DNA from 2 places in the Dyella aluminiiresistens genome. Region 1 is predicted to be linked to the other one. Evidence: predicted binding sites of a transcription regulator. Region 1 holds the regulator's gene; the other holds the start of a gene.
What was found. The regulator FliA, encoded in region 1, starts transcription of late flagellar genes. The targets are predictions, from matches to a motif close to TAAAGTTTNNCNNNCNNNGGCCGATAA.
Positions count from the first base shown of each region.

Region 2: a site for FliA is predicted at 4,841-4,867, ahead of RA164_RS03360 (GGDEF domain-containing protein). Genes of this name have one in related genera too.

Region 1 covers NZ_CP132911.1:956,989-972,429, reverse strand. The annotation lists gene RA164_RS04060 (methyl-accepting chemotaxis protein) at 1-337, opposite strand, end outside; gene RA164_RS04055 (chemotaxis protein CheA) at 467-2,449, opposite strand; gene RA164_RS04050 (response regulator) at 2,460-2,822, opposite strand; gene RA164_RS04045 (STAS domain-containing protein) at 2,837-3,166, opposite strand; gene fliK (flagellar hook-length control protein FliK) at 3,377-4,588, shown strand; gene RA164_RS04035 (flagellar biosynthesis protein) at 4,585-4,842, shown strand; gene RA164_RS04030 (chemotaxis protein CheW) at 4,877-5,347, opposite strand; gene motD (flagellar motor protein MotD) at 5,414-6,418, opposite strand; gene RA164_RS04020 (flagellar motor protein) at 6,415-7,155, opposite strand; gene RA164_RS04015 (chemotaxis protein CheA) at 7,157-9,130, opposite strand; gene RA164_RS04010 (protein phosphatase CheZ) at 9,144-9,785, opposite strand; gene cheY (chemotaxis response regulator CheY) at 9,782-10,189, opposite strand; gene RA164_RS04000 (RNA polymerase sigma factor FliA) at 10,239-11,009, opposite strand; gene RA164_RS03995 (MinD/ParA family ATP-binding protein) at 11,011-11,880, opposite strand; gene flhF (flagellar biosynthesis protein FlhF) at 11,927-13,300, opposite strand; gene flhA (flagellar biosynthesis protein FlhA) at 13,416-15,437, opposite strand.
Region 2 covers NZ_CP132911.1:808,094-823,534, reverse strand. The annotation lists gene RA164_RS03370 (translocation/assembly module TamB domain-containing protein) at 1-552, shown strand, start outside; gene RA164_RS03365 (M13 family metallopeptidase) at 675-2,738, shown strand; gene RA164_RS03360 (GGDEF domain-containing protein) at 2,821-4,617, opposite strand; gene RA164_RS03355 (DUF3597 domain-containing protein) at 4,991-5,380, shown strand; gene murD (UDP-N-acetylmuramoyl-L-alanine--D-glutamate ligase) at 5,434-6,789, opposite strand; gene murL (UDP-N-acetyl-alpha-D-muramoyl-L-alanyl-L-glutamate epimerase) at 6,789-8,132, opposite strand; gene RA164_RS03340 (bifunctional aspartate kinase/diaminopimelate decarboxylase) at 8,427-10,991, opposite strand; gene RA164_RS03335 (fumarate hydratase) at 11,257-12,774, opposite strand; gene RA164_RS03330 (S53 family peptidase) at 13,066-14,985, shown strand; gene RA164_RS03325 (APC family permease) at 15,116-15,441, shown strand, end outside.

The DNA of each region.
Region 1 (15,441 bases):
CGCCGTGCATGCGCATCACGTAGTTCGAGTCGAACGCGAACAGGTAGCCGACGCCGTGGTCCCAGCGCAGCTTGGCCAGGTCGGCCAGCGCACGCTTCTCGGCTTCCTGCTGGCTGAACTCGCCGGCCTGGGCACGCGCCCGGTAACTGTCGAGCAGCGACGTGGCCGTGGCCACCTCATCGCTCAGGGCGCGGGTGCGCGCCTGCATCTGCAGGTTGCGGCTTTCCAGCGCGGAAATCACGGTCAGGGCGACCAGACCGGCGATGACGAACGCGATCACCAGCCACACCCGTGCCCGCAGGCTCAGGCGACCAACGTATTTCAGAGGAGACTTCACGATAGGACCTATCAGAATGAGGGGCAGAAAGTGGAGCCCGGCTTCATTCCCTGTACTGCACACCGCCATCGGTTGCGATGGCGGTCTTGGCTTCCTGTCACGACGGGGTGGAACGTTGGCGACCCGCTATCAGGCCGCTTTGCGCCTGCTCTGCAGACGGACCAGGCCGGCGACATCCACGATCAGCGCCACCGAGCCGTCGGCCAGGATGGTGGCACCCGACACGCCCTGCACGCGTCGATAATTGGCTTCCAGCGATTTCACAACGGCCTGCTGCTGACCGACCAGACGGTCCACGAACAGGCCGACCCGGCCGCCCTCGGCCTCGACCACGACGATCAGCCCTTCGGCGACGTCGCGCACCGCTCCGGCACAGCCGAAGACTTCATGCAGACGGATCACCGGCAGGTATTCGCCACGGAAGCGGAACAGCTCGCCACCGCCGACCACACCGCGCACGGCATCGGCCTTCACCTGCACCGACTCGACGATCGACACCAGCGGCACGATGTAGCTTTCCTCGCCCACGGCGGTGGTCAGCCCTTCGATGATCGCCAGCGTCAGCGGCAACGTGATGGTGAAGGTGCTGCCCTTGCCGGCCACGCTGCGCACGACCACCGTGCCGCCGAGATCGGCCACGTTGCGGCGGACCACGTCCATACCCACGCCACGACCGGAAAGGTCGGTGGTCACCGAGGCGGTGGAGAAGCCTGGCTGGAAGATCAGGTCGGCGACCGCTTCGTCGCTGAGTCCTTCGCCGCTGGGAATCAGGCCACGCTCGACCGCCTTGGCCACGATCGCGTCGCGGTTCAGGCCGGCGCCGTCGTCGAGCACTTCCACCACGATGCTGCCACCGCGATGGAAGGCCTCCAGGGTCAGCGTGCCGGTATCGGACTTGCCGTTGGCGGCACGCTTTTCCGGTGTTTCCAGACCATGGTCGATCGCGTTGCGCACCAGGTGCACCAGCGGATCGCCGATTTTTTCCAGTACCGTCTTGTCCAGCTCGGTCTGTTCGCCGACCAGCTCCAGCTTGACCTGCTTGCCCAGCTTCTGGCTGATGTCGCGCACCATGCGCGGGAAGCGGTTGAACACCGACGCGATCGGCAGCATGCGGATGCCCATCACGCTTTCCTGCAGCTCGCGCGTATGCCGCGCCAGCTGGGCCAGGCCCTGTTCCAGCATGGCCAGCCGCGAGGCATCGACGCCTTCGCGGAAGGTGTCGAGCATGGACTGGGTAATCACCAGCTCGCCCACCAGGTTGATCAGTCCGTCGATCTTGTCGGTCGACACACGCACCGAACCGGATTCGGCGCTCGCGGCGCCAGCGGCGGCACGCGGAGCATCGGCAGCAGCCGCTGCGGGTACGGCCTTCGGCGTCGCTGCCGGAGCCGCTTGCGGCGCCTGGCTCACGCCATGCACCGGTTCGATCGAGAGATCGCATTCGCCTTCGACCCAGTCGAACACTGCGGTGATGGCGTCGCGCTTGACCGGACCATGCAGCTGGAGGGCCCAGCCGATATGACATTCGGTGGGATCGAGCGCGTCCAGCGCCGGCAGCCGGTCCAACTCGGCACTGACGTCGAGACGGCCCAGCTCGCCCAGCTCGCGGATCAGCCGCAGCGGGTCGTTGCCGCCTGCCGGCATGCCCGGGTGCGGGCGGAAACCGATCGTCCAGGCGTCGGCCTGGTCCAGCGCACGGCGCGCCTGCGCCGCAGCCGGTTCGCCGCGCCCCATCGCCGCCGCCAATTCACGCCGCAGGCCGTCGGCCACCTCGTCGTTCAGGGGCTGCCCGGCCTGGGCACGGGCAAACATCGAACGCAGGCAGTCGACGGTCCGCAACAGCAGCTCGACGATCGCCGAATCGATCTGCCGCTTGCCGCTGCGCACTTCGTCCAGCAGCGACTCGGCCTCATGGGTGAACGATGACATCTCCGGAAAACCGAAGGTCGCCGCACCACCCTTGATCGAATGGGCGGCGCGGAAAATGCCGTGCACCAGCTCCGCGTCGCCACCTTCGTCGAGCGCGAGCAACGACGACTCCATCATGTCGAGCCCTTCCAGGCTCTCTTCGATGAATACCTGTTGGAACTGCGCCAGTCCGCCGTTGCTCATGGATACATCCTCAGCCAAGTACGCGCTTGACGGTGGCCAGCAACTGCTCGGGATCGAACGGCTTGACCAGCCAGCCGGTGGCCCCGGCGGCCTTGCCTTCCATCTTCTTCTCGGTGTTCGACTCGGTCGTCAGCATCAGGATCGGCACGCCCTTGTACGTGTCCATCGTGCGCAGCTCGCGCACCATGCTGATACCGTCCATCACCGGCATGTTGACGTCGGCCAGCACCAGGTCGAAGCGGTCGCCGCGGGCTACCCCGAGCGCCAGCTCCCCATTCTCGGCCTCGCTTACCTCATGCCCCGCGCCACGCAGGGTGAAAGCCACCATGCCGCGCATCGATGCCGAATCGTCTACTGCCAGAATCTTTGCCATCGTCCACCTCGAGTTCAGGCCGGCCGCACGGCCGGCAAATCCAACATCCGGTCCACACCCAGCAACGCCGCGGCTTCGCGCAGCGCATCGCTCGCCCCCAGCCAGCGCACTGCGTGTTGGTGTTTTTTCGCGTCGCGGCAGAACGCCACCAGCAGCTGCACCGCCGTGCCGTCCACCCGCTCCACGCCTGCCCCATCCAGCTCGCTGGACGGGGCTTTCAATGCATCCAGCAACTGGCCACGCAGCGCCGAAACCTCGGCCAGGCGGCAATCTGCCGGCAGTACGACCGGCTGTACCGGCGCTTCCGCGGCCTTGCCTGCTGCCTTGTCCGATGACTTGCCCATGCCCTGCTCCGACCTCGCTGCCTTTTGCATGCGGGACTTTTATCGGCCGTTGTCGGCCTTGCTTTAGGGCGATCCGGCGCGCTGTCGACGGGCTTTCGCAGCAATCGCGACGAAAAGCGACGGACACCCCTCAAGTTCCTGCCGATCCGGCCGATGCCCTGTCCGTACGCCGGTGAACTCCTTAGCGTCACCTGTCACAGGACCTCTTCCTTGAACATCCAACCGACCAGCATCGCCGCATTGACCTGGGCCGGCGCCGCCAGTGGCGCCGGCGCCGGTGCGGATGCGTGGCGCATCGGCAGCGTGTTTTCCGCGCGTCCGATGAACATGTCGCCGCAGGGCATGCTGGTGCTGCAGATCGGCGCGCTCACGGTCGAAGCCGAGCCGCCCGGCACGCAGTTGCCGCCACAGTTCCAGGTTCGCGTGCTGAGCCTGGGGCCGCAGCCGCTGCTGGAAGTGATCGGCGACGTGACCACTTCGACCGAACAGGTGGTGGGCCGCGCGCTGCGCGAGCGGCTGCCCCAGCAGAATGGCTACGCGCCGTTGCTGGCCACGCTGACGACACTGGCCCGGCGCCCGATGCTGCGACAGTTGCCGCCGCAGTTGCGCACCGTGCTCGCGCAGCTCGAACAGAGCACGCGCACACCGGCGGAAGTCACCCAGGGCGAAGGCCTGCAACAGGCCGTGCGACGCAGCGGCGTTTTCATGGAGGCTTCGCTGGTGGCCCCGCCGGGCAGCGGCATCGTGCCCGCCGAGGACGACTGGAAAGTAGCGCTGCTGCGCCTTGCCGCGGTGCTGCAGGACCAGCCCCGCAGCACTGCCCCGGTCTATCCGCCAGCCTACCAGACCGCCTCTGTCTACCAGGATGTGCCCGATACCCCACCGCCGCTGCAGAACCGCGGCCTGCAGGCACAGGCACGCGTGCAGATGGCGGACGAGGTGCTGACCGCAGCGGCTCCGGAGGAAGATGTCGCCCGTCTGCTGCCGCAGCTGCGCGACGCCACCCATGCGGCCTTGTCGCGACTGGAAGTGACCCAGCTCGAGGCGAGCACGCTGCCGGCCTGGATGATCGAAATCCCGATCCAGGGCGACCGCGGCTACGACATCTTGCAGCTGCGCATCGATCCGGGCGCGGGCGGCCTCGACGAAGTGCCCGGAAGCGGCGCGTGGACGCTGGGCTTCGCCATCGACCTGCCGGCACTGGGCCCGGTCCACGGCGAACTGCAACTGCGCGGCCTGCGCCTCAGCGTCAGGTTGTGGGCGCGCCACGCCGATGCGGTCGAGCGGCTCGAACGCCAGTTTGCCAGGCTGCGCGAGCGGCTCGCCGGCAGCGGACTGGTGCTCGATCAGCTGAGCTGCCAGCACGGCCTGCCGCAGACCGCCGGCCCACTCAGCGCCATGTTCCTGAAGGCAACCGCATGAACGAGACTTTCGCATCGGTCCAGCGCAAGGTCAGCCTGCGACTGGCCTCGGACGACGGCAAACCCACCCAGACCCTGCCGCCGGAGGCACTCGACGCGCTGCTTTCGCGCGCTCGCGCGATGGGCCTGCCGTTGCACCACGACGCGCAGATCGCCGGCCTGCTGTGTGCCTTGCGCATGCGCGACGACGTGCCGGCCACGCTGTATGCGGCGGCCGCGGCCGTGCTGGCCAGCGTCTACGACGCCGAAACCTGAAGCCAGCGCGGCCCGGGAAGGCAAACCCCTCGACTCAGGCCGCGAGGTCGTCCTGCGGCAGCCGGCACAGGCGACGCACATCCAGCAGCGCGACAAAGCCGCCGTTCAACGGCAGCACGCCGTCCACCGGATCGCTGTCGCGCCCGCCCCGCCCTGGTGGCGGCGGCGCGATTTCTCCGTCGGACTGCAGCAACTCACCGACCGCATCCACGCGCAGGCCGATGCGGTGGCCGCCTTCGGCCAGCACCACGATCCGCACGTGTTCGAGATCGATCGCGGCGGGCGTCAGCCCAAGCCGGCGCGCGCCGTCCATGACCGGCACGATCTGTCCGCGCAGATGGCGGATACCGAGCAGGTCGGAGGCCGCGCCCGGCACCGGGGTCACGTCGCTGTCGCGGATCACTTCGCTGACCCGCGACAACGGCGCCGCATAGGCCTGTCCGGCGATCCGGAAAACCAGCCAGCGACGGTCCGTCGCCAGCGCGGCATCGGGCATGGATGTCATGTAAGCACCTCGCAGATTCGGAGTCGCGTACGGCCGCCATCGCCGCGACCGGCCGTATTCGTGGTCTCAACCATGGCCGCCTCCGGACGTCGCGTCCGTCGACGCGGGCAGGTTGGCGACCGTGACGATGGGGTTGGGTACCGGCGTGCTCGCCGGTGTCGCTGACGGCGTTGACGGTGATGGCGCAGATGGCGACGGCGTCGCCGGCGATGTGTCGCCCAGCGCGCTGCTGTCGGGCACGCCGGAGCCGAAACGGTTCAGCCGGTAATGGTTGCTCAGCACCACCACCAGCACGCGGCGATTGCGGTTGCGTCCGGCCGCCGTGTCGTTGCTGGCCGCCGGGTGGTATTCGCTCCAGCCGATGATGCCGAGCCGCTTCGGGTCGACCCCGTGGTCGGAAAAAAGCCGGGCGACGCTGGCCGCGCGTGCCGCCGACAGCTCCCAGTTGGACGGATAGAGCGACGTGTCGATCGGCACGTCGTCGGTATAGCCCTCGATCCGCAACGGGTTGGAATACGGCGCCAGGATCGATGCCAGGCCATGCAGTACCTGGTCGGCCTGGTCGGACAGGTGCGCGGCACCGCTGCGGAACAGAATATCGGTGCGGATCTCGATCTCCAGCCAGTCCTTGTTGGCCCTCACAGCCACCATGCCCTTGTCGATCAGCGGCTTCAGTGCCTGCTCGACTTCCTTGCGGATCTGCTCGAGATTGCGCGTCTCGCCGACCTTTCCCGCCAGTGCGCCCTTCTGCATGGTCGAGGCCATCACGTTGCGGGTCGGCAGCGGCAGCCGCAGTCGCGGCTTCATAGTGGCGTACGACGGCGAGTCGGTACGTGCGGCCGGCACCGGCGCGATCGGCGTAGGCATGTTGCCTTGTGCCGGTACCACCCGCGGCGCGGTGCCGTTGAATGCCTCGATGATCGATTCGGACATCACCCGGTACTTGCCTTCGTTGACCACCGAGACGGCGTACATCACCACGAAGAACGCCAGCAGCAGGGTCAGCAGGTCGGCATAGGGAATCGCCCACGCCTCGTGGTTCACGTGCTCTTCGTGCCGCTTGCGCCTCACGACAGGTAGCCCTGCAGCTTGGACTCGATCTGGCGCGGGTTCTCACCCTCGGCGATCGACACCAGCCCCTCGATCAGGATCTCGCGCATGCGCGCCTGCTTGCCGATCAGCGTCTTCAGCCGCGCCGCCATCGGCAGCATCAGCAGGTTCGCCAGCGACACGCCATAGATGGTGGAGACGAAGGCGGCGGCAATCCCGTGGCCCAGCTCGCTGGGATCAGAGAGGTGCTGCATCACCGCCATCAGCCCCAGCACCGCGCCGATGATGCCCATGGTCGGCGAATAGATGCCGGCGTGCTCGAATACCTTGGCGGCGGCCATGTCGACCTGCTCGCGGGTATCCAGCTCCACTTCCAGCACGCTGCGGATCGCCTCCGGCTCGCTGCCGTCCACCAGCAGTTGCAGGCCCTTGCGCACGAAGCCGTCGGCCTCGCTGTCGATTTGCGACTCCAGCCCCAGCAGCCCCTGCCGGCGCGAAATCTCGCTCCACCCCACCACCCGGCTCACCAGGTCGTCCGGGTAATGTCGGGGCGGCTGGTAGATCAGGCGGGTCATGCCAGCCGCGCGGCGCAGTACCTGCCAGGAGTTCTGCAGCATCACCGCTGCCAGCGTACCCATGAACACGATGACGAAAGCACCGGGGTTCCACAGCGCACTGATCGACGAACCCTTGAGCACGGTGCCGACGATGACGACCAGGAAGGCCAGGATCGTCCCGATGATGCTGACGAGATCCATGTCACCCCGTCGCACGCAGCAGGGGCAGCAACGGGCCGCCTTCGACGACCAGTCCGGCCATGTCCAGCACCAGCGCCAGCCGGCCGTCGCCGGTCACGGTGGCGCCGGCCACGCCGCATACGCCGTCGAACAACGGCCCCAGCGGCTTCACCATCACGTCTTCGCGTCCCAGCACTTCGTGGACCAGGCAGCCGACGCGCAGGTGGCCGACATGCGCCACCACCACGTGCCGCGCCGATTCGCCCGTGACGCCCGCCCAGTCGACCAGGTTGCCCAGCGGCAGCGCGCGGCCACGGTGGGCGGCCACGATGCGACCGTCCAGCATGCCCTCCTGCCCGGCCGCCAGCTCGAACACTTCCTCGACGTTGCCCAGCGGAATGGCCAGCATGCGCTGGCCCACGCGCACCATCAGCGCACGCATGATCGCCAGCGTCAGCGGCACGGTCAGTTCCAGTTCGCTGCCATGTCCCAGCCGCGAACGCACCTGCAGGGTGCCGCCGAGCTCGGCCACGCGGGTCTTCACCACGTCCATGCCGACGCCGCGGCCGGAGATGTCGGAAATCGCGCTGGCGGTGCTGAAGCCAGGCCGGAAAATCAGCTCCAGGCACTCGGTCTCGCTCAGCCGTGCCGCCTGCGCCTCGTCGATTACGCCCTTCTCGATCGCCTTGCGCTTGAGGATCTCGGGATTCATGCCGCGGCCGTCGTCCGCCACCACGATCACGATCCGCTCGCCGCGCTGGCTGGCCGCCATGCGCACGCATCCCTTGGCCGGTTTGCCCGCGCGCTCGCGTTCGTCCGGCGTTTCCAGGCCGTGGTCGACCGCATTGCGCAGCAGGTGGATCAGCGGGTCGGCCAGGGCTTCGACCAGGCTGCGGTCGAGGTCGGTGTCCTCGCCCTCCAGCACCAGTTCGATGTCCTTGCCCAACTGTCGCGCCAGGTCACGCACGATGCGCGGAAAGCGCTGGAACAGGCGCCGTACCGGCTGCATGCGCATGCCCAGTACCGCACCCTGAAGATCGTTCGCGATGCGGTCGAGTTCGCCGGCCGCGGTGGCCAGCGACTCGTCGCCGCTGCGCGCGGCCAGGCTCAGCAGGCGGTTGCGCACCAGCACCAGTTCGCCGGCCCGGTTGACCAGCGCATCCAGTCGCGTGGTGTCCACGCGCACGGTGTTTTCGGCGGCCGGCGGCGGCCGTGCGGCCGGCGCAGCCGGCGGCGTTGGCGCGGGTAGCGGTGCAGCCGGCGCAGGTGCCGGCGCGGCCACCGCGCCCGGCGTGCCGCCCTTGCCGTGCAGGCTGTCCAGCAGGTTCTCGAATTCGTCGTCGCTGATGCTGGTCTTGTCGCCAGCCGGTGCCGGCGCCGGTGTATCTGTGGGCGCACCCGGTGCACCGCCGCGGCCGTACAAGGTGTCCAGCAGGGCTTCGAACTCGCTGTCGTCGATGCTGCCGTCGGACGCGGCCGTGCTGGCCGTGCCGGGCGCACCGCCCTGGCCGTGCAGGTTGTCCAGCAGCGCCTCGAATTCGTCGTCGTCGATGCTGCCGCCGCTGGACGGCGGTGCGGCGACCGGTGCGGCGACCGGTGCGGCCGGCGGCGGCGCCGGCTTCACCTGCAGGCGCTGCAGCAGGTTGGCCGGTGCGTGCGGCATCGGCGTGTCCTGGGCCAGCGCGTCCATCATCACGTTGAGCAGGTCGAGCGCTTCCAGCAGCGCATCCATCTGCGCGGGCTGCAGCACCACGACGCCGTTGCGCGCCTCGTTGAGCAGGTCCTCGGCGTGGTGGCACATGTGCACCATCGGCTCTAGCGACAGAAACCCGGCGCCACCCTTGACCGTGTGGAAGGCGCGGAACACCGCGTTGAGAAGCTCGCTATCCCGCGGCGTCTGTTCCAGCGCCACCAGTTGCTCGCTCAGGCGCTGCACCAGCTCCCCGGCCTCGACCAGGAAATCGTCGCGCAGTTCGCTGTCCGGCATGGACTCCATGAACGGCCCCGACTCAGAAGCCGAATTCGCTGAGCAGGCGATCCGCCTCGTCCTGGCTCGACACCTTGGCAGCCGCCACCGGCGCTTCGCCACCAGCCAGCGCGCCGGTGAGCCGCACCAGCTCGAGCAGCGACGATTCCACGCTGCCGATGAAATTGGCGACCTTCTTGATGCGCTGGCCGGACAGGTCCTGCCAGGACTGCGCCAGCACCATGTCGGACAGGCCGTCGCGGCAATGCCCGGCGAAATCGCGCGCCTGGATCGCCAGCGACGCCGCCGGCTCGTTGTCTGCGGATGCGGCCAGCACCTTGTCGGCATCGGCTTCCAGCGCCTCGGCGCGGGGACGCATGCGCTCGGCGAAATCCAGGCTGCGGTGGGCTGCCTTGGAACTCATGTCCAGCACGTCCAGCAGATGCTGGCGGGCATCGGCCACGCTGTCGGGCACACCTTCCTGCGCCAGGTCGTTGCCGAGCCGGCGCACGGCATCGTGCAGGTCGCGCGCCAGCACGCCCAGTGCGCGGAACAGGTGCTGCTCGCGTTCGCGCACCAGACCGTCCAGCGCCTGCTCGAACGCGGGGCCGTCGGGCGTGCTCAACAACTGCTGCAGCTCATGCGGCAGGGCCTCGCCGAAGAGGGGTTTGGTTACAGCATTCATGCGGTCGCTCCTTGGGCGGCGAGACGCTCGAAGATCTTGTCGAGCTTTTCCTTCAGCGTGACCGCGGTGAAGGGTTTGACGATGTAGCCGTTCACCCCCGCCTGGGCGGCAGCGATGATCTGGTCGCGGTTGTTCTCGGCGGTGACCATCAGCACCGGCATCGCCTTGAGCGACGGTTCGGCACGGATCGCGCGCAGCAGGTCGATGCCGGTCATGTTCGGCATGTTCCAGTCGGTCACGACCAGGTCGAACTGCCCGTTGCGCAGCATGGTGATGGCATTGTTGCCGTCATCCGCCTCCTGGATCAGCGTATTGCTGAAACCGAGCTCGACCAGCAGGTTGCGGACGATTCGCCGCATGGTGGAGAAGTCGTCAACCACCAGGATTTTCATGTTCTTGTCCAAACAGCTTCTCCGATGAAAAGGGATGGGAGCCGCCAGAGGCGTTATCGATTCATTTGCGTTTCGTCTGCTTCCGTCCGGCGGCATCCTCATCGCGCTCGCGCCAGTCAGTCATGCGCGCACGAAGACGGATCAACGCCTGGCCGTGGATCTGGCATACCCGCGACTCGGTCACGCCGAGTACGGCGCCGATCTCCTTGAGATTCAGTTCCTGCTCGTAATACAGCGACATCACCAGCTGCTCGCGTTCGGGCAGGCCGCCGATGGCCCCGACCAGCGCCTCGCGCATGCGTTCCTGCTCGGCGCACTCGTGCGGAGCAAGCCCATCGTGGTCCATCACGTCGAACGCATTGGCGCCATCGGAGTCGTCGGGCGCGGTCAGGCTGAGCAGGCGGGCGCTGGCCGCGTCGGCCAGAATCTGGTGGTACTCCATCGCATTGATGCCGAGCCGGCGGATGACTTCGGCGTCATCGGCGTCGGTACCGGTCTCGTTCTCGATCTGGCGCACCACCTCGGCGACTTCACGCGCCTTGCGGTGGACCGAGCGCGGAGTCCAGTCGGTACGGCGCAGCTCGTCCAGCATGGCGCCGCGGATGCGGATGCCGGCGTAGGTCTCGAAACTGGCGGAGCGGTCGGTAGCGTAATTGCGCGCGGCTTCGAGCAGGCCGATCATGCCGGCCTGGACCAGGTCGTCGACATCCACGCTCGGCGGCAACCGCCCCATCAAGTGATAGGCGATGCGACGCACCAGCGGGGCATGCCGACGGACCAGCTCGTCGGTACTCTCGCGTTGCAGTTGCAGATATTCGGAAGCCACGCTCATCTCACCACCCCGCCAGCGACGCACCTTGTCCGCCAAAGAACGCAATGCGGCCGAGCGACGGGGAAACAGGTTCTCCCCATGTATCGACCGCACCTGCCAATTGCTTGAATGCCATCGCCGAACGGCTCGATGGCCACGCATCGACCACGGCGGTCTGCCGCCGGATCGCCCGGCGCAGGTACTCGTCGTGGGGCACCATGCCGGCGAAATCGATCACTACATCGAGGAAGCGATCACTGACCCGGGCCAGCTTGGCGTGCAGCTGCTTCGCCTCGCCGGCGTTGCGCACCATGTTCGCCACCATGCGGAAGCGGCGCACGCCGAAATCTCGGCTCAACACCTTGATCAAGGCATATGCGTCGGTCAGCGAAGCCGGCTCGTCGCACACCACCAGCACCACTTCGTCAGCCGCCGAGGTGAACATCGCCACGTTGTCGGACACCCCGGCCGGGGTATCCACCACCAGCACCTCGGGCGGCGCTTCCAGCGTGTCGAACGCGCGGATCACCGCCGCATGCCCGTCATTGCCCAGCTGTGCCAGGTGGCGCGTGCCCGAGCCGGCCGGCACCACCTTCAGGCCGTGCGGCGCCATCATCATCAACTCTTCCAGATGACAGCTGCCGTCGAGCAGGTGACCGATATGCCGCGTCGGCGTGAGGCCGAGCATCACATCGACATTGGCCAGCCCCAGGTCGGCGTCGAGCAGCACCACCTTGCGGCCATCGATGGCCAGTGCCATCGCCAGGTTCACCGCGACGGTGGATTTGCCCACGCCGCCCTTGCCGCCGGCCACCGCGATCGTCCTGCAGCGCGCCTTGGCCGGCGCCGGGACGTCGCCACCATGGCCCCCGTTCGCCAGCGCCGGGAACATATTCGTCAAACCCCATGCCTGATTCATCATCATCATTGCCCCCACCTCATGCCAGGGCCATGCCGAAACGTTCGGCCAACATGTCGTTGTCCACCTCGACCGACTGGTGCTTCATGGCCTGCGCGGCACGGCATACCAGCGCGCGGGTGTCGGCCGTCGCAATGTCCTCGGGCACACGCTGGCCGTCGGTGACGAAGTCGAGCGTGAGCTGGTGCCGGATCAGCACCGAAAGCGCGCCGCCAAGGCTGGGCGCCTCGTCCAGCTTGGTCAGGATGCAGGACTGCGGCTGCAGCGGCTGGTAGGAGCGCACCGCCTCGTCCAGTGCCAGCGCCTGCGCGTTGGCGCCCATCACCAGGCAGGTGCGCAGCTCGCCGACGTCGCGCAGCAGTGCGATCTGCTGTTGCAGACGGGTGTCGTGACCGGCCACGCCGGCCGTGTCGATCAACACGGTATGCCGGCCGCGCAGTACCTGCAGCACTTCGCGCAGGCTGGCCGCGTCGTAGGCCGGAAACACCCGTACGCCGAGCAGCCGTGCATAGTGTTCCAGCTGCGCCGCCGCGCCGATGCGGTAGTCGTCGGTGCTGACCAGCGCTACCTGGGCGGCGCCATGGCGCATCACCGCGCGCGCGGCCAGCTTGGCGATGGTGGTGGTCTTGCCCACGCCGGTCGGGCCGATCAGCACCGTGGTGCCGGCATCGGCGACATGGCGACCGGTGACCGAAAGCCGCCTGCTGAGCACACCCAGCGGCAGGTAACGCGCCTGGTCCGGACGCAGCTGTTCGGGCAGGTTCTCGGCCAGGTCGCGGGCCACGTCCGGCTCGATGCCCAGGCGGGTCATGTCGCGCAGCACGCGGGCGCGCAGCGGATGACGCCGTTCCATGTCGTTCCAGGCCAGGCTGGAGAGCTGCGATTCCAGCAGTTCGCGCAGGCTGCCCAGTTCGGCACGCATGCGTGCTGTGTCCTGTGCGGCCTGCTCGATGACCGGGTGCAGCGCGACCGGTTCGGCCGGCGCTTTCGCCGCCGCGCTGGCGCGAGCCGGTGCGGCCACGCGCTCGCGCACGGCGGTAGCGGCCGGAGCCGCGGCGGCCACCGGCGCAGGCGCGGGTGTGGCGCGCGGTGCCGGCTGGATCGCCGCAACCCGCTCGGCCAGTGAAGGCGCCTGGGTGGGCGGCGGCGGTGTGGACGGCCGCGGCACGAACGGCCGCGCGGCAGCGGCGCTGCGCGACGGCTCGACCTGCAGCGGCGCGCCATGCCGGGCCGCCTCGCGCACCAGCGCCTCGTCGTAGTCGATGGCGGCGATCACCTCGATGCCCTCGTCGATGCGACGGGTGGAAAGAATCACCGCGTCGTCGCCCTGTTCGTCGCGCACCTGGCCCATTGCCTGGCGCATGTCCGGCGCCACGAATCGCTTGATCTTCATGCCGCGCGGCTCCAGCCCGAGAGACGGAATGCCGACACGCGGCCGGAACGGCTCGCCGTGCCCGGCTGCAACTGGAGGTCTGTCATCTCGCTACGCATCTCTCGCCTCTTCATGTTTATCGTCCCAGCGCCTGCACCAGCCTGACCCGCCGGTTGTCCGGCACTTCGTTGTAGGCCAGCACGTGCAGGTTCTGTGCCGTGTGCCGCGTGAACCGGGCCAGCCACGAACGCAGTTGCGGCGGTACCATCAACACAGCCGGCTCACCGCTCATCTCCTGCCTCCGCGCGGCTTCCGCCACGTTCTGCTGGAGCCGATCGGCCAGCCCCGGCTCTACCGCCGCGCCAGCCACACCGCCTCCCGAGATGGAACCGAGCAAGATCTGTTCCAGCTCCGGCGCCAAGGTAATGACGGGGATTTCGGTGGCCAGACCGGCGATTTCCTGCACGATCTGGCGGCCCAGCGCCACGCGCACCGCCGCGGTGAGCGCGCCGGGTTCCTGACTCTGCCCGGCATGTTCCGCCAAGGACTCGACGATGGTGCGCATGTTGCGGATCGGCACCCGCTCGGCGAGCAGGTTCTGCAGCACCTTCACCACGACGCCCAGCGACAGCCGCTTGGGCACCAGGTCCTCGACCAGTTTCGGCGCGGTCTGCGCCAGCCGGTCGAGCAACTGCTGCACGTCCTGGTGACCAAGCAGCTCGTGCGCGTGCTGCTGCAGGATGTGCGAGAGATGGGTAGCGATCACGGTGGCCGGATCGACCACGGTATAGCCGTAGCTCTGTGCCAGGTCGCGCTGGCCGCTCTCGATCCACACCGCTTCCAGCCCGAACGCCGGGTCCTGCGTGACGATGCCCTGCAGGGTGCCGTGCACGTGACCGGGGTTGATCGCCAGCAGGCGGTCGTTGTGCACCTCGGCCTCGCCCATCGGCACGCCCATCAGGATGATGCGGTAGGTGTTCGGGCCCAGGTCCAGGTTGTCGCGGATGTGCACCGGCGGCACCAGAAAGCCCAGATCCTGCGACAGCTTGCGGCGCACCGACTTGATCCGCCCCATCAGCTCGCCGCCCTGGTTCTTGTCGACCAGCGGGATCAGCCGGTAGCCCACTTCCAGGCCGACCGGATCGACGCTGACGACATCTTCCCAGCTCAGTTCGGTGCGCTCGGCCGGCGGTGCTGCCGCCGGCGGCTGGGCCTCGGCCTTGGCCTGCTTTTCGCGCAGATCGATCTGGCGGCGGTGCAGCAGCCAGGCACCGCCGCCGCAGGTGCCGCCGAGCAGCAGGAAGGCGATGTTCGGCATGCCGGGAATCAGGCCCATCACGCCCAGCACGGTACCGGCCACCGCCAGTGCGCGCGGCTGGGCGAACACCTGCCCGATCACCTGCTTGCCCATGTCCTGCGCCTTGGAAACGCGGGTCACGATCACCGCGGTGGCGATCGACAGCATCAAGGCCGGTACCTGCGCCACCAGACCGTCGCCGATGGTCAGCAGGGTGTAGGTCTTGGCCGCCTCGCTGGCCGACAGGCCGTGCTGCATCACGCCGACGAAGAAGCCGCCGACGATGTTGATCAGCAGGATCAGGATGCCCGCCGTGGCGTCGCCGCGCACGAACTTGGAGGCACCGTCCATCGCGCCGTAGAAGTCGGCTTCCTCGCGCACTTCCTGGCGGCGTTCGCGCGCCTGTTCCTGGGTCAGCAGGCCGGCATTGAGGTCGGCGTCGATCGCCATCTGCTTGCCGGGCATCGCGTCCAGGGTGAAGCGGGCGGTCACTTCCGACACGCGGGTGGCACCCTTGGTGACCACCACGAAGTTGATGATGGTGAGGATGGAGAACACCACCAGGCCCACCGCGAAGTTACCGCCGATCACGAACTCGCCGAAGGCTTGGATCACCTTGCCCGCGGCGCCGGGGCCGTCGTGGCCGTGCAGCAGCACCACGCGGGTGGAGGCGATATTCAGCGCCAGCCGCAGCAGGGTGGCACCGAGCACCACGGTGGGGAACGCGGCGAATTCCAGCGGCCGCATCACGTAGATCACCGCCAGCAGGATCACCAGCGACAACGCGATGTTGAAGCTGAACAGCATGTCCAGCACGAACGGCGGCAACGGCACCATCACCATCGCCAGTACCGCCAGCATCACG
Region 2 (15,441 bases), 150 kb from region 1:
CACATCGAACTCGGACGACTGCTGTTCGCCAGCACCCCGATCGACAACCCCGGACTCAGCATCAAGGCCGTGCGCAAGCTCAATCCCAACAGCACGGTCGACGAAGGCCAGGAAGTCGGGCTGCTGGTCAGCGGCACCGCCAAGCGCCCGGTGCTCACCGTATTCTCCAACCCGGTGATGGAGCAGTCCGATGCGCTGTCCTACCTGGTCACCGGCAAGCCGCTGTCGCAGGTGAAGGGCGGCGAAGGCAACATGGTGGGCGCCGCTGCGCAGGCGCTGGGCTCGGCCACCGGCGACCTGCTGGCCAAGAGCGTCGGCGCCAGAACCGGCCTGGACATGGGCGTGTCCAGCAACGAAGCACTGGGCGGCGGTGCCGCCTTCACGGTAGGCAAATACCTGTCGCCGCGTCTTTACCTGAGCTACGGCGTGGGCCTGTTCGAACCCGGCCAGGTCATCACCATGCGTTTCCGCCTCAGCCATCGCTGGAACCTCGAGGCACAGAACGCCACCGACTTCAGCCGCGCCAGCCTCAATTACCGCTATGAGAAATAGCTGCGATACCCGCGCATTCCGCGCCGCGACGTGCCTGGCATGCCCACTGGTGGCATGCTGGACGCCATTTTCCTTACGCCCGCACCGCCGTGCGGGCCTCTCCCGTTTCGCGAGGTAACCACATGCAACGCACACGCTGGATTCTTGCCGCGGCCATTGCCGCCACCCTCTTCGGCACCTCGGCATGGGCCGCCTCGCCCGCAGCCCAGGGCGATATCGGCATCGACCTGGCCGGTATCGACCATGCAGTGAAGCCGGGCGACAATTTCTTCGACTATGCCAACGGCGACTGGTTGAAGACCGCGACCATCCCGGCCGACCGCTCCAGCATCGGCACCTTCCTCACCATCTACAACAAGACCGAGAAACACACCGCCGACCTGATCCGCAGTGCCCGAGGCGACCATGCCGCGCCCGGCACCAACGAGCGCAAGATCGCCGACTACTACGCCGCCTACATGGACCAGGCGAATATCGACAAGCTGGGCCTGAAGCCGATCAAGCACGAGCTCTCGGCGATCGAGGACATTCATTCGAAGGAACAGCTGGCCCGCGTGCTCGGCAGCCGCCTGCGCGCCGACGTCGACCCGATCAACGCCACCCACTTCCACACCCAGCACCTGTTCGGCCTGTTCGTGACGCAGGGTCTGGAAGACCCGTCGCACCACATCGCCTACCTGCTGCAGGGTGGCCTGGGCATGCCCAGCCGCGCCTACTACCTGTCCAGCGACCCGCACATGGTCGCCGCCCTCGCCAAGTACAAGACCTACGTCGCCGCGCTGCTGAAGCTGGCCCACGTCAAGGACGCCGACGCGAAGGCACAGGCCGTCGTGGCGCTGGAAACCAGGATCGCGCAGGCCCAGGAAAGCCTGCTCGAGAGCGAGAACGTGCACAAGGCAAACAACCTCTGGAGCATGGCCGACTTCTCCAGCAAGGCCCCCGGCCTCGACTGGACCACCTACTTCGCCGCCGCCGGCCTCAGCGACCAGAAGCAGATCGACGTATGGCAGCCCAGCGCCATCACCGGACTGTCCGCACTGGTCGCCAGCCAGCCGCTGGATGCATGGAAGGACCTGCTGGTCTTCCACACCATCAACGCCAGCGCGCCGCTGCTGCCCGACGCCTTCGCCAACCTCAACTTCGATTTCTACGGCAAGACCCTGCAGGGCACGCCCGAGCAGCAGCCGCGCTGGAAGCGTGCGGTGGCCGCCACCAACACCGACCTCGGCGATGCGGTGGGCCAGCTCTACGTGAAGAAGTACTTCCCCGCTTCGTCCAAGGTCGCGGTGCAGCAGCTGGTGCAGAACCTGATCGCCGCCTTCAAGGAACGCATGGGCACGCTGACCTGGATGACTCCCGCCACCCGCGCCAAGGCCGAGGAGAAGCTGGAGACGCTCAAGGTCGGTGTCGGTTATCCCGGAACATGGCGCAACTACGCCTCGCTTGAAATCAAGCCCAACGACCCGATCGGCAACCACCAGCGCGCGCTCAAGTTCGAATACGAGTACCAGAAAGCCAAGCTGCACGAGCCGGTCGACCGCGGCGAATGGTGGATGACCCCGCAGACCGTGAACGCAGTGAACCTGCCGCTGCAGAACGCGCTGAACTTCCCGGCCGCGATCCTGCAGGCGCCGTTCTTCGACCCGAAGGCCGACCCGGCGGCGAACTACGGCGCGATCGGCGCGATCATCGGCCACGAGATCAGCCACAGCTTCGACAACACCGGCTCCGAGTTCAACGCGCAGGGCAAGCTGGAAAACTGGTGGACGCCGACCGACCTGGCGCACTTCAAGGCCGCCACCCAGCAGCTGGCCAAGCAGTTCAGCCAGTACCAGGCGCTGCCCGGCCTGTACGTCAACGGTGAGCAGACCCTGGGCGAGGACATCGCCGACATCTCCGGCCTGACCATCGCCTACGTCGCCTATCACAAGTCGCTGCACGGCAAGCCCGCGCCGGTGATCGACGGCCTGACCGGCGACCAGCGCTTCTTCCTCGCCTTCGGCCAGGCATGGCGCTCGAAGATCCGCGACGCCGCGCTGCGCCAGCGACTGGCCACCGACGTGCACGCGCCCGCGCAGTTCCGTGCCCTCACCGTGCGCAACCTCGACCCGTGGTACAAGGCGTTCGACGTGAAGCCGGGGCAGAAGTTGTACCTGAAGCCGGATCAGCGCGTGAAGATCTGGTAACAGGCCCGGCATCGCCGGCATCCAGGCCGCATCCGTGATGGATGCGGCCTTTTTCGTGCCGCGCTCCGGCCAGTCGCCGTGCTCAGGCCTCGACCAGGTCGTCGCCGGCGGTGCTGACGACCACCCGGTTGCGTCCGGCGCGCTTGGCGCGATAGAGCGCGGCGTCGGTATCACGGCACAGATGCTGCACTTCGTAGCCGCTGACGTCCGTGCAGGCCACGCCGACACTGGCGGAAAACGTGACGACACGTTCCTCGTCCACCACCGTCGCCGCCTCGATCGCTGCCCGGATCCGTTCGGCGACATCCCTGCCACGCTCACACGGGCAACCGGGCAGCAGCATCGCGAACTCCTCGCCACCCAGACGGCCGAACAGGTCACTCGGCCCCAGCAACTCCCGGCACACCGCCACCGTGCGCTTGAGCACCGCGTCGCCCACCGCATGGCCATGGGTGTCGTTGATCTGCTTGAAATGGTCCAGGTCGATGAACATCAGGCAGTTTTCCGCAGCCAGCTTTTTCTGTGCCTGCAGTACGCGGTCTGCCTCGCCCATGAAGTGCTGGTGATTCAAGGTGCCAGTCAGGCCGTCCATGCTCGACAGCTGCTTGAAGCGCAGTTGCGAACGCTTCAGCCTTAGCAGCCAGAAGCCGCCGAACAGCAGCGCCATCAGCAACAGCGCGATAAACAGCCGGCCGTTTTCCACCGCCTTGGTATCCAGTGCCTGCTGCAGGCGCAGGATCCGGTTCTGCTTGCTCAGCCGCTCGGTATCCAGCTGCTGCGCCAGCACCTGTTGCCGTGCCATGGCATAGGCCAGCGCGCGCGCGCTGACGTCATCGATCTGCTGCTTGTCGTGGGCCACGTAGAGTTTGTAGTAGCGCAGCGCAGTGGCACTGTCGCCCTTCTTCTGCGCCACCTGGTAAAGCAGCCTGTAGGCCATCGTCAACCAGTCGCTGACGTAATCCGGGCGACACATGGCGACAGCGGCAAGCGCCGCCTTGCGCGCCTTGTCGTCCTGTCCCAGCTGGGCATAGGCCATGGCGTACTGGACCTGGGTCGACAATCGGCTGGGGAAATAGCCGATCGTGTTCACGCTGGCGGCGATGCGGTCCAGTATGTCCAGCGTACTGAGCGGCTTCTGTTCATCCAGATACTGCTCGCTGAGAGTCAGCCGCGCGGCATTCGCCAGCAGTGGCTGACCCGCATCGACGCAACTGTCGATGGTGCGCCGGAACTCGCGGCTGGACGAGGTCAGCCCGCCGCCGTTGTAAAGCGCGGACAGTTCGAAGAAATAGGCATGACACTGCGGCTGTCCCGCCGGGATCTCGCTCTCCATCATCCGTGCGTACTTGACGGCAAGATCGGTCTGACCAGCCAGGTTCAGCATCTGCGAAAGATTAGCCAGCAACATCAGCCGTGCCTTGGGATCGGTCGTCGTCGACAGGCTGCCCATCAGGTGATTGGCCAGCTCGAAAGCCTGCTTGTAGTGACGACTCATGCCCAGGTTGCTGAGCAGTTGGGCCGAGGCCTTCGCAACCAGCACAGGGTTGCCGGAATGATCGATCACCGCGCGGAATTCACTGGCCGACTTGATCAGGTCGCCCTCAAACATCGTCTGCCATGCATCCAGATAGCGCAGGTGCCAGCGTTCGACTGGGCTAAGCGGCGGATTTTCGCGATGGATCCGGGCCAGCCGCTGCACGAAGCGGGCATGATCCTTGGTTTCCAGCGCCTCGGTCCGGTCGAGAAAACGACCGGGATGCTCGATCGACGCAGCCGCGTGCGCCAGCGGTACCCATGCCCATGCGCAGCAGGCCCACACGCAGCCGACCAGACCCGCCCGGACAAACCATCTTCCGAAGCGACCCGGGAACCGTGACATATCGATAACCGCCCGGCCGGAGCCGGCTAGACCGATGCCGGCGGCGGAACGGCAGACGCGCAGCCATCTGGCCGAAACACGCCCCGTCCTCGCGCCATCGCAGGCTCTGGCAAGGCATCCATCGCCTCCCACCGCTCGATCGCAACTGTCATTACGCCCCCCACTGCAGTCATGAAATGGCCGCGACGTCACCCCAGTATATCGTCGCGCTCCATCAGGCATGGTTTCGGCCATGCCGGCACCAGCTTGAATCCGGCTGATGCCATGCCCAACCGCACGCCAGCCGTTTACCAGCGCATAACCGTTTTCACGCCATGCTCATGGAGCGACCCCGGTCGCAGACATCAATCACACATCATGGAGATAAAGTGCGATGAGCATATTCGGGACCATCCTGGACAAGATCTTTCACCACGACAGCGCCGGCACGGCCACCACCCCCGCAGCCGGCGATGCGCCTGCCGCAACACCAGCCGCCACGCCCGCTGCACAGGCCGCGCCCGCACCGGTCGATGTCGAGGCCGTGTTGACCAAGCTCGCCGCCGACAAGGGCCAGCCCAGCAACTGGCACCAGTCGATTGTCGACCTGCTCAAGCTGCTCGACATGGATTCCAGCCTCGCGGCACGCAAGCAGCTGGCCAATGAGCTCGACGTGCATGTGGCCGCCGACGGTACCGCGGAAGAAAACGTCGCCCTGCTCAAGGCGGTGATGCAGAAGCTCGCCGAGAACGGCGGCACGATTCCCGACAGCCTCAGGCACTGAGCGAGACGGCACCACGGAACCCCGGTTCCGTGGTGTTCGGCACAGCGTCGCTCTCAGGCCACGCCGAGTCCGGCGATACCCGCACCGTCCTCATCGAAACCGGCCAGGCCGGCAAAACGCCGACCGCGCTCCGCATAGTCCCTGAACTGGTCGAAGCTGGGCGCGCCCGGCGAAAGCAGCACCACGCCACCCTGCGGGGTGACCGTCCGCGCCATGGCGACGGCATCCGCAAAATCGTCGGCCTCGCCCAGCGGCAACTCGGTGCGGACATGGCGCAAGGCGTCAGCGATACGTGGCCCGTTGGCCCCCTGGGTGATCACGCGCAGGCCGCAGCGATCGCGTGTCGCCTGCACGAAATGCGACCAGTCCAGTCCGCGCTCGTAACCGCCCACGATCACGGTCACCTCGCGGCCAGCCAGGCTGTCCAGCGCAGCGAGCGTGGCTTCCGGCGTGGTGCTGATCGAGTCGTCGACCCAGTGCATGCCGTCGCGTTCGCCCAGCGGATGCAGCCGGTGCGGCAACGGCCGGAAGCTGGCCAGCGCGGCCGCGGCGCGCACCGCGTCCAGACCCAGTGCATCCAGTGCCGCGAGTGCCGCGCAGGCGTTGAGTGCATTGTGCAGGCCGGGCGCGGACATCGCCGCCAGCTCGAATACGGGCTGCGCGCCACGAACGATCCAGCCATCCGCCACATGCCAGCCCGGCTCGGTGCCGAACAGCAGACGCTGCGGGTGGGCGGCGGTCAGCTCCAGCAACCCGGCCTGCTGGCCATTGACCAGCAGCGTGCGGGCCGCATCGGCCAGCTTCAGTTTGTCGGCCACGTAGCGTTCGCGCGTGCCGTGCCAGTCTAGGTGTTCTTCGTAAAGGCTTGTGACCACGCCCAGCTCCAGCGGGCCGGCTTCGCCGGTCTGGAAACTGGACAGCTCGATCGTCCACAGCTCGGCGCTCGCATCCAGCAACTCCAGCAGCGGCAGGCCGATGTTGCCGGCCAGTGCGGTGCGCACGCCCAGCGCACGGGCCAGGTGCGCCAGCATCGCCGACGTGGTGCTTTTGCCCTTGGTGCCGGTGACGCCGGCCACCCGCGCGTCCGGATGTTCGCCAAACCACAGCGCCGTGCCCGAGGTGAACGCGGTACCCTGCGCCTGCGCGGTGACCACGGCCGGCTTGTAGGCGGAAATGCCCGGCGACTTCACCACCACGTCGTAGGCCGACAACGCCACCGCTTCCGGTTCGTGGCCGTACACGGTGAGCGCGGCATCGAAGGCCCGCGCGACATCGGCCTCGTCGGCACGGCAATACAGTGCCAGCGGCAACGCCGGCAGGCGGCTGCGGATCGCGCGGATCGCCGCGCGCCCTTCGCGGCCGAAACCCCAGACCGCGACGCGCCGCCCCGCCAGCTCGGCGATGCGCATCAAGCGATGACCTTGAGCGCCGCCTGCAAGCGGGCCGGCACGCGATGCTCGGCCGATGGCTGCAACCAGGGTTCCAGCGCCAGCTGCGAGGCGTCGAGCTGCGGCAGGATCTCGCTGCGGAAACGCGCCACCAACGCATCCTCCGCCCACTCCGGCCGCTGGCTCAACGCATGCATCGCGGCACGCGCCTCGGCGCCTTCGCCGACACATTCGAACGGCTTGTGGTCCTGGTATTCCAGCAGCGCGTCGAAACCGGCGGCCTGCGCGTCGTCATCCAGCAGGTTGCGGCCGAAGATCGCCAGCAGTCGCGGCTTGGGCAGGAACGGCGCCAGCGCCAGGAACACGAAGTGGCACTTCGGGCACTGCCCGCACCAGCGATCAGCCGGCTTGGGACCCAGGATGCGGAAGTTGCGGTTACAGCTGGAAAAGGTGTCGAAATATGGCGTGAGCCGGGCGAAGGCGCGCGTCACCGCCAGCTCGGAATACGGGCGCAGCAGCGAGCAGTAGTCGAGGTCGGCCGCCACGTGAGAATGCAGCCAGTCGGACAGCAGCGTCTCGAAGGCGTAGCCCTTGCTCCACTGGTGGTTCACCTGCTGGCCTTCGTATTCCAGCGTGGCCGCCGAGGCGGAGCGCTCGTTGGCGAAGGCGATGGAATCGTGGCCATACAGGATCGCCGCCAGCACCAGGATCGCCGAATTCACCGCGGTGACCGGGATATGCCCGTTCCACGCACCAAGCCGGTTCAGCTCGAACAGTTCCGGTGCCAGTTCGCGCTGGATGTTCAGCATGGGCAGGCCGGTCCGTTCGGCACAGGCGGCGATCAATGGCGAATTGCCGACCCAGACCGCCGTCGCCTCGCCGCCGATCGACTTCACCGCCTCGACTGCCACCAGGGAATCCTTGCCGCCGCCGATCGGCACCAGGGTCCGCTTGGGCAGCCCCAGTGCCGTGGCCGGCGCGGCACCGGCGCCACCACGCGGGAAGCAGATGCGTCCGCGCAGATCCAGCCCGTTGCGATAGGCGAACTCGGCCAGCCCGTGCAGGTAGAGCGCGTCGAGCAGATCCGCGGTGGCGTCGTCCAGCGGGCCATCGGCCAGCTCGATGGTCGGCGGCACGCCGGCCTTGTAGTAGCTGACGCCGGCCACCAGATGCAGCAGCTTCAACGCGGCATCGAACGCCGCCTGACGGGCCGGCGGCAGCGCCGGCGCGGCGGGAAAGCGGATCCGCTCGACCATCGGCGCGCCGTCGTCGAAGGCGTAGGCCAGCTCGGCCACGCCGTCCGCATAGCGCGCATGCAGGAAGCGGAATACCTGGGTCAGGCGCGGTTGGATGGTTGTGGTCACTCTCTCGGGTCTCCCGCCAGCCCTCACCGGGGTGAGGGATCGAGTCTGCCTGGGCTTGCAGAATCGCCGCCGGCACACTCTCGATGTTTGTCAGTACGCCATTGTCCCAGAAACGCGCCGCGCCGTAGCGTCTGACTCCAGCGCGCCCTGCCTTTCGCCGGCAGCCCGCCATGCCAGCCGCCGCCGCATGCCACAACCATGGCCGCATCCGGCATGCGACGTCGGCGGAATCACGCCCGATCGCGTGCCGGCACCGGCCATCTTGGCCTGCATGGCACGGCGCGGATGGACGCGTCAGTCGTCCAGCACGACCTCTTCCGTATCACCACGCAGGTTGTAGGGCGAGGACATGACCTTGCCGTAGGCACCCGCCTGGGCGATCAGCACGACGTCGCCCTCGGCCGGTTCCGGCAGACGACGGTCGCTGCCCAGCACATCGCCGCTCTCGCAGATCGGACCGACCACCTGGAACAGGCCGTCGGCCTCTTCGCCCAGCCGGCTGAGGTTGGCGATCTCGTGCCAGGCGTCGTACAGCGCCGGGCGGATCAGGCTGTTCATGCCGGTATCCACACCCAGATAGCGCCAGCCGCCCTTGCCCTTGGTCTGGGTCACACGGGCCAGCAGCACGCCGGCATCGGCCACCAGGTAGCGGCCCGGCTCCATCCACAGCTGATAGTGCGGATACGCGGCCTTGACCTGGCGCAGCACCGTGTCCAGCGCGGCCAGGTCAAGCCGCGCCTCGCCGGGATGCGAAGGCACCCCAAGGCCACCGCCGATGTTGAGGAAGGCAATGCTGCCGATGCGCTCGGCCAGGCTGGCCAGCTGTCCGTAAACCTCGCCCCAATGCTTCGGGTCGAGAATGCCCGAGCCCAGGTGCGCATGCAGTCCGCGCACCGTGATGCCGTGGGCGTCGGCGTGCCGCAGGAAGCTGTCGAGCTGGTCCACCGGCAGGCCGAACTTGCTGCCGCTGCCGCCGGTACGCACCTTCTCGTGATGTCCCAGGCCGCGCCCCAGATCAACCCGCAGCGACACCTCGCGACCGCGGAACAGCTCGCCCCAGTGCTCCACCGGGTACAGCGCATCCAGCGTGATGGTGGCGCGTGTGGCCAGGCCGCGCTCGAAGTCCGAGCGCGAGGCGAAATTCGGCGTGAACAGCAGCGGCACCTCGGTTGGCACCGTCGCCGATACAGCATCCAGTTCGCCCGGCGACACGCACTCGAACGCGAAACCTTCTTCAGCCAGGGCCGACAGGATCGCCGGATGGGTATTCGCCTTCACCGCGTAATGCAGCCGGTCCACCGCGCCCAGCTGCTTCAGCGACTGCGCCTGTGAGCGCACCGTGGGCAGGTGGTAGACGTAGCGCGGCGTGGCCTCGGCAGCGATCCCCAGCAGCCGCTTGCGCTGCCCCGGTTCGCGCCACCACGCGGACGAAATGGCCACCTCGCCGCTGCCATACAGGCTCTGCCAGCTGGGTCCGAACAGCGCGCTGTCGTCGGTGCGCAGCGCGCCCGCAGCGATCAGCAGTTCGTGCAGGTGCGGCAGCAGCTCGTCGACCACGTTCTCGTCCACCACGAAGGTGAGGTTGAGGTTGTTCGACGACTGCGAGATCAGGTGCACGCGCAACTGGCCGAACTCAGCCAGCACGGTCGACAACGTGTGCAGCATCGAGCGCATGCCCCGCCCGACCAGGGTGATCGCCGCACACGGCGCGATCACCTTCACCCGGCACACCTTGGCCAGATCGGCGGCCAGCGCGGCCACCGCATCGGAGTCGAGCAGGTTCTCGGTGGGGTCCAGCGAGACAGTGACGTTGGTCTCGGCCGAACCGATCAGGTCCACCGACAGGCCATGCTGCTTGAACTGGGCGAACACGTCGGCAAGAAAACCGACCTGCTGCCACATGCCGACCGATTCCATCGACACCAGGGTGATGCCCTTGCGCGCGCTGATCGCCTTCACGCTGGGCGCATGCTCACGCACCTGCGGGCCGATCACCGTGCCTTCCAGCTCGGGCCGGTTGGTGTCCTTCACCAGCAGCGGCACGCGCGGTTCGCGCAGCGGCGACAGGCAGCGCGGGTGCAGCACCTTGGCACCGGTGGAAGCGATTTCCTGCGCCTCTTCGTAGTCCAGCTTCTGCAGCAGGCGGGCACCGGGCACCTGGCGCGGGTTGGCGGTGAACATGCCGGCCACGTCGGTCCAGATCTCCACCCGGGCCGCCTTCAGCAGCGCGCCGAAATACGAGGCGGAAGTGTCCGAACCACCACGGCCGAGCAGCACGGTACGACCCTCGCTCTCGCGCGCGATAAAGCCCTGGGTGATGAACACCTCGCCCTTGGCCGCCAGGCGCGCGTTCAATGCCGGCTCCGGCCGGGCATCGACCATCGCCGAGAGCAGCTTGGTACGCTCGTTCTGGTTCGGTAGCGCGACCGCGGCCAGGCAGTCGCGGGCGTCCAGCCACTGCGTGGCCAGGCCGCTGCGACTGAGAAAGGCCGCACCCAGCGTGCTGGACAGCAGCTCGCCATGCGCCTGCACCTGGGCCTGCCAGGCCAGCTCGCCCAGCTTCGCCGGGCCGTCCTCGGCCAGCGCCAGCAGGTCCTTCAGGCGTGCATCCAGCGCGGGCGGAAGTTCCAGCTCCATATGGCCGAGCAGCTCGTAGTGACGCTGTTCGATCGCCCGCGCCGCCTCGATGCGTTTGCCCTTGTCGCCTTCGCCGCACATCTGTTTGAGCGCATCGGTGATGCCCGAGAGCGCGGAAACGACCACCACCACGCGCGCGCCTTCGGCACGGCGGGAAGTGGCCAGTTCCAGGATGTTCTGCCAGCGAGGAAGCGTGGCGACAGAGGTGCCGCCGAACTTCATCACGATCCAGGGGGCGTCCGCGGCAAGCGGCGCAGGGGTGTTCGAGGTCACAGGCTTGGGTCGGTTGGTGGGAAACGAATCCGCCCAGTTTTGCGCCGCACAAGACGAAATGCAACGGGGTATGCCGATTCGGCATTTGGACGTCTAGATGTCCATGTCACGACCACCATCGAATCTTCGACCGCACACCCCGTCGGCCCCGGCCACGAAAAAGCAGACACCGAAGCCAGCCGAACGCGATCGCGCCCGGCCGGCACGTGGTGCCTTACTCGATCACGACCGGGATCTTGCCGATCTTGGCGCGCCAGGTCTTCGGCCCGGTCTGGTGCACCGAAGTGCCGCTCGAGTCGACCGCCACGGTCACCGGCATGTCCTGCACCTCGAACTCGTAGATCGCTTCCATGCCGAGATCCGCGAAAGCCAGCACCTTCGACGCCTTGATCGCCTTGGACACGAGGTAGGCGGCGCCGCCGACCGCCATCAGGTACACCGAATGGTGTTTCTTGATCGCCTCGATCGCCGCCGGACCACGCTCGGCCTTGCCGACCATGCCCAGCAGGCCGGTCTGCGCCAGCACCTGCTCGGTGAACTTGTCCATGCGGGTGGCGGTGGTGGGACCGGCCGGACCGACCACTTCGTCGCGCACCGGATCGACCGGACCGACGTAGTAGATGAAACGACCGGTGAAATCGACCGGCAGCTGCTCGCCCTTGTTGAGCATGTCGACGATGCGCTTGTGCGCGGCATCGCGACCGGTCAGCAACTTGCCGTTGAGCAGCAGCACCTCGCCCGGCTTGAAGCTGGCGACCTCGTCGGCGGTGATGGTGTCCAGATTCACCCGGCGCGCATTGGCCGGGTTGTAGGTGAGCTTGGGCCAGTCTTCCAGCGACGGCGGCGCCAGCGTCACCGGGCCGGAACCGTCCAGGGTGAAGTGGGCATGGCGGGTGGCCGCGCAGTTCGGGATCATCGCCACCGGCAGGTTGGCCGCATGGGTCGGATAGTCCTTGATCTTCACGTCGAGCACGGTGGTCAGGCCGCCCAGGCCCTGCGCGCCGATGCCCAGCGCATTGACCTTCTCGTACAGCTCGATGCGCAGCTCCTCGGCGCGGTTGCTCGGGCCGCGGGCGATCAGCTCCTGGATGTCGATGTGCTCCATCAGCGATTCCTTCGCCAGCAGCATGGCCTTCTCGGCGGTACCACCGATGCCGATGCCGAGCATGCCCGGCGGGCACCAGCCGGCGCCCATGGTCGGCACGGTCTTCAGCACCCAGTCGACGATGGAGTCGGACGGGTTGAGCATGACGAACTTCGACTTGGCTTCCGAACCGCCGCCCTTGGCCGCGACGATCACGTCGAGCTTGTCGCCCGGCACGATCGACACGTTGATCACCGCCGGAGTGTTGTCCTTCGTGTTGCTGCGCTTGCCGGCCGGATCGACCAGCACGCTGGCGCGCAGCTTGTTGTCCGGATCGTTGTAGGCACGGCGCACGCCTTCGTTGACGGCATCCTCCAGCGAACCGGTGAAGCCTTCCCAGCGCACGTCCATGCCGACCTTCAGGAACACCGTGACGATGCCGGTGTCCTGGCACAACGGGCGATGGCCTTCGGCGGCCATGCGCGAATTGATCAGGATCTGCGCCATCGCGTCCTTCGCAGCCGGCGACTCCTCGCGCTCATAGGCGGCGGCGAGGCTCTTGATGTAGTCGACCGGGTGGTAATAGCTGATGTACTGCAGAGCGTCCGCAACGGACTGGATCAGGTCGTCTTGCTTGATGGCGGTCATGGCGATGGCTTTGTTGGGGAGACATGGCGCAGACCGGCCAGGCCGGCTGCAGCAGACGGCCATTGTAACGCCCCGTCGCCACGGGGGCGGCAAAGTACCGCGGTAGCCCGGCCGCACTATCCGCAGTACCTTCGGCAGATCGGGATCGCCGACGTGCAGGGGAGCCGTCGTCCCGATGGGGAAATCAGTGCAGATAAACCACGACCTGGCCGCGACTTACCGTCGCTGGCAGATGGACGTTCGACGTGCACCCGCCCAGCCAGGATATTCCGCCTACACAAGGAGTAACGCATGGAGAAGTCACCCCTTCGAATCGCAATGGCGATCGCACTCGGACTGAGCATCACCGGCACCGCCATGGCCGCCGGCAACCACCAGATCCAGGCCGCGGTGGACATGGGCTCGGCCAGCGCCAACGGCACCACCAACGTCACCCTGATCCTGAAACTGCGCAACCGCGAAGCACTGGCGCAGTACATCCGCGACACGGTGACCCCGGGCAGTCCGCACTTCCAGCAGTTCCTGACCACCAGCCAGTTCGCCAGCCGCTACGGCGCCACCCCCGCCGACATCGCCCGCGTGCAGGCCTGGCTGAAGCAGCAGGGGCTCAGCAGCACGGTGATGGCAAACCACCTGGCCATCCGCACCAGTGGCACCATGCAGCAGTTCGAGACTGCCTTCCGTACCTCCGTGCACACCTTCACTTCGCGCGCCACCGGGCGCCGCTTCCATCGCCCGCTGACGCAACCGCTGTTGCCCACCAGCATCGCCGACCTGGTCGCCGCCACCACCGGACTGAACACGCAGCGCACCTTCCACTCGCACCGCATCCGCACACTGCCGCTGTCGAACCAGCAGCAGACCCTGCTGCCGCTGGTGCATGCCAGCAGCTCGGGCAATCCCACGGCTACCGGCCAGCCGGGCAGCTACACGGTGGGCGACGTCGCCGACATGTATGACATCAACCCGCTGTACAAGCGGGGCATCACCGGCGCGGGCAGTACCGTGGCCATCGTCACGCTGTCCAACTTCTACCCGTCCGACGCCACGACGTACTGGAATGACATCGGCCTAACCACCAAGCCGGACCGGATCACCCAGGTGCACGTGGACGGTGGCGCTCCGATCGACAGCGGCAGCGGCGAGACCGCGCTGGACGTGGAGCAGTCCGGCGGTATCGCGCCCGATGCCAACATCATCGTCTACGACGCCCCGAATGCCGGCAACGGCTTCATCGACGCATTCGCGCAGGCGGTCTCGGACAACAAGGCCGACAGCATCTCCACCAGCTGGGGCGCGGCCGAAATGTTCAATTTCGCCGCGCTCAACGTGTCCGGCGCCCGTGACACCGACACGTCCGACGCCGGCGACCTGCGCGCCTTCCACGAGATCCTGATGGAGGCCGCCGCGCAGGGACAATCGGTGTTCGCCGCCGCGGGCGACTCGGGTGCCTACGACACGGTGCGTGCGCTGGGCTTCGGCGGCGGTCCCGGCGAATTCAATTCGCCGCTGAGCGTGGACTCGCCGGCCTCCGACCCCTATATCACCGCAGCCGGCGGCACGACCGTGCCCTACAGCTTCAGCTTCGCTGGCGGGCCCACAGCCTCGGTCACGCAGGAGAGCGTGTGGGGCTGGGACTATCTGCAGACCTATCTCGACACGAATGCGCCTACCGCCGGCGGCTGGCACCAGTACCTGTTCTCGGTCGGCGGCGGCGGCGGCGTCAGCGTCTACTGGCGCACTCCCTTCTACCAGATGTTCACCCGTGGCATCCGGCGCAGCGAAAAGGGCCAGACGTTGACCTACAACGACCCCAGCAGCGGCCTTTACACCTGGCTCAAGCTGCCCGGTAACTTCAGGGGGCGCAACGTGCCCGACATCTCGCTCAATGCCGATCCGGAGACCGGCTACATCGTGGTGTCCACGTACGATGGCGGCCTCATTTCGGAGGGTGGGACCAGTTTCGTGGCACCCCAGCTCAACGGCATCAGCGCGCTGCTGTCGCAGAGCCTGCACCATCGGGTGGGTTTCTGGAATCCGCAGCTGTACTTCCTGCAGAACGTGTTCGGCTATGGCCCCTGGTCGGCATTCCATGCGGTGAATGCGGGCGACAACTGGTTCTACCAGGGCGCACCGCACTACACCCCCGGCGCCGGCCTCGGCACCCTGGACGTGGCCAACTTCGACCAGTTCCTGAAGAGCGGGCTCTGATCCGCGGCAAGGTGGCCGGCAGCCGCCGGCCTCCTTGCGACTGGATGCGGCGAGCAGGCATGCGGTCGACGCTTGCCGCGGACACGCGACGACGCCATGCTTCGCGCTTCCTCCTGCAAGGCGCCATGTCATGTCCGAACCTGCCAACGGCTATGTACGGCGCCTGTGCCTGTGGGATGCCGCACTGATCGTGATCGGCGGCATGATCGGCGGCGGGATCTTCCTCAACCCCTACATCGCCGCACAGCACACCTCGTCGAACGCGGTATTGCTTGCGGTATGGGTCGGGGCCGGCCTGCTCACCCTGGTCGGCGCCCTGTGCTACGCGGAACTGGGCGCGCGTCGCCCGCACGCGGGCGGCAGCTACGTGTACCTGCGCGAGGCCTTCGGTCCGCTGGCCGGCTTCCTGTTCGGCTGGACCATGCTGCTGGTGATCTACTCGGGCTCCAGCGCCGC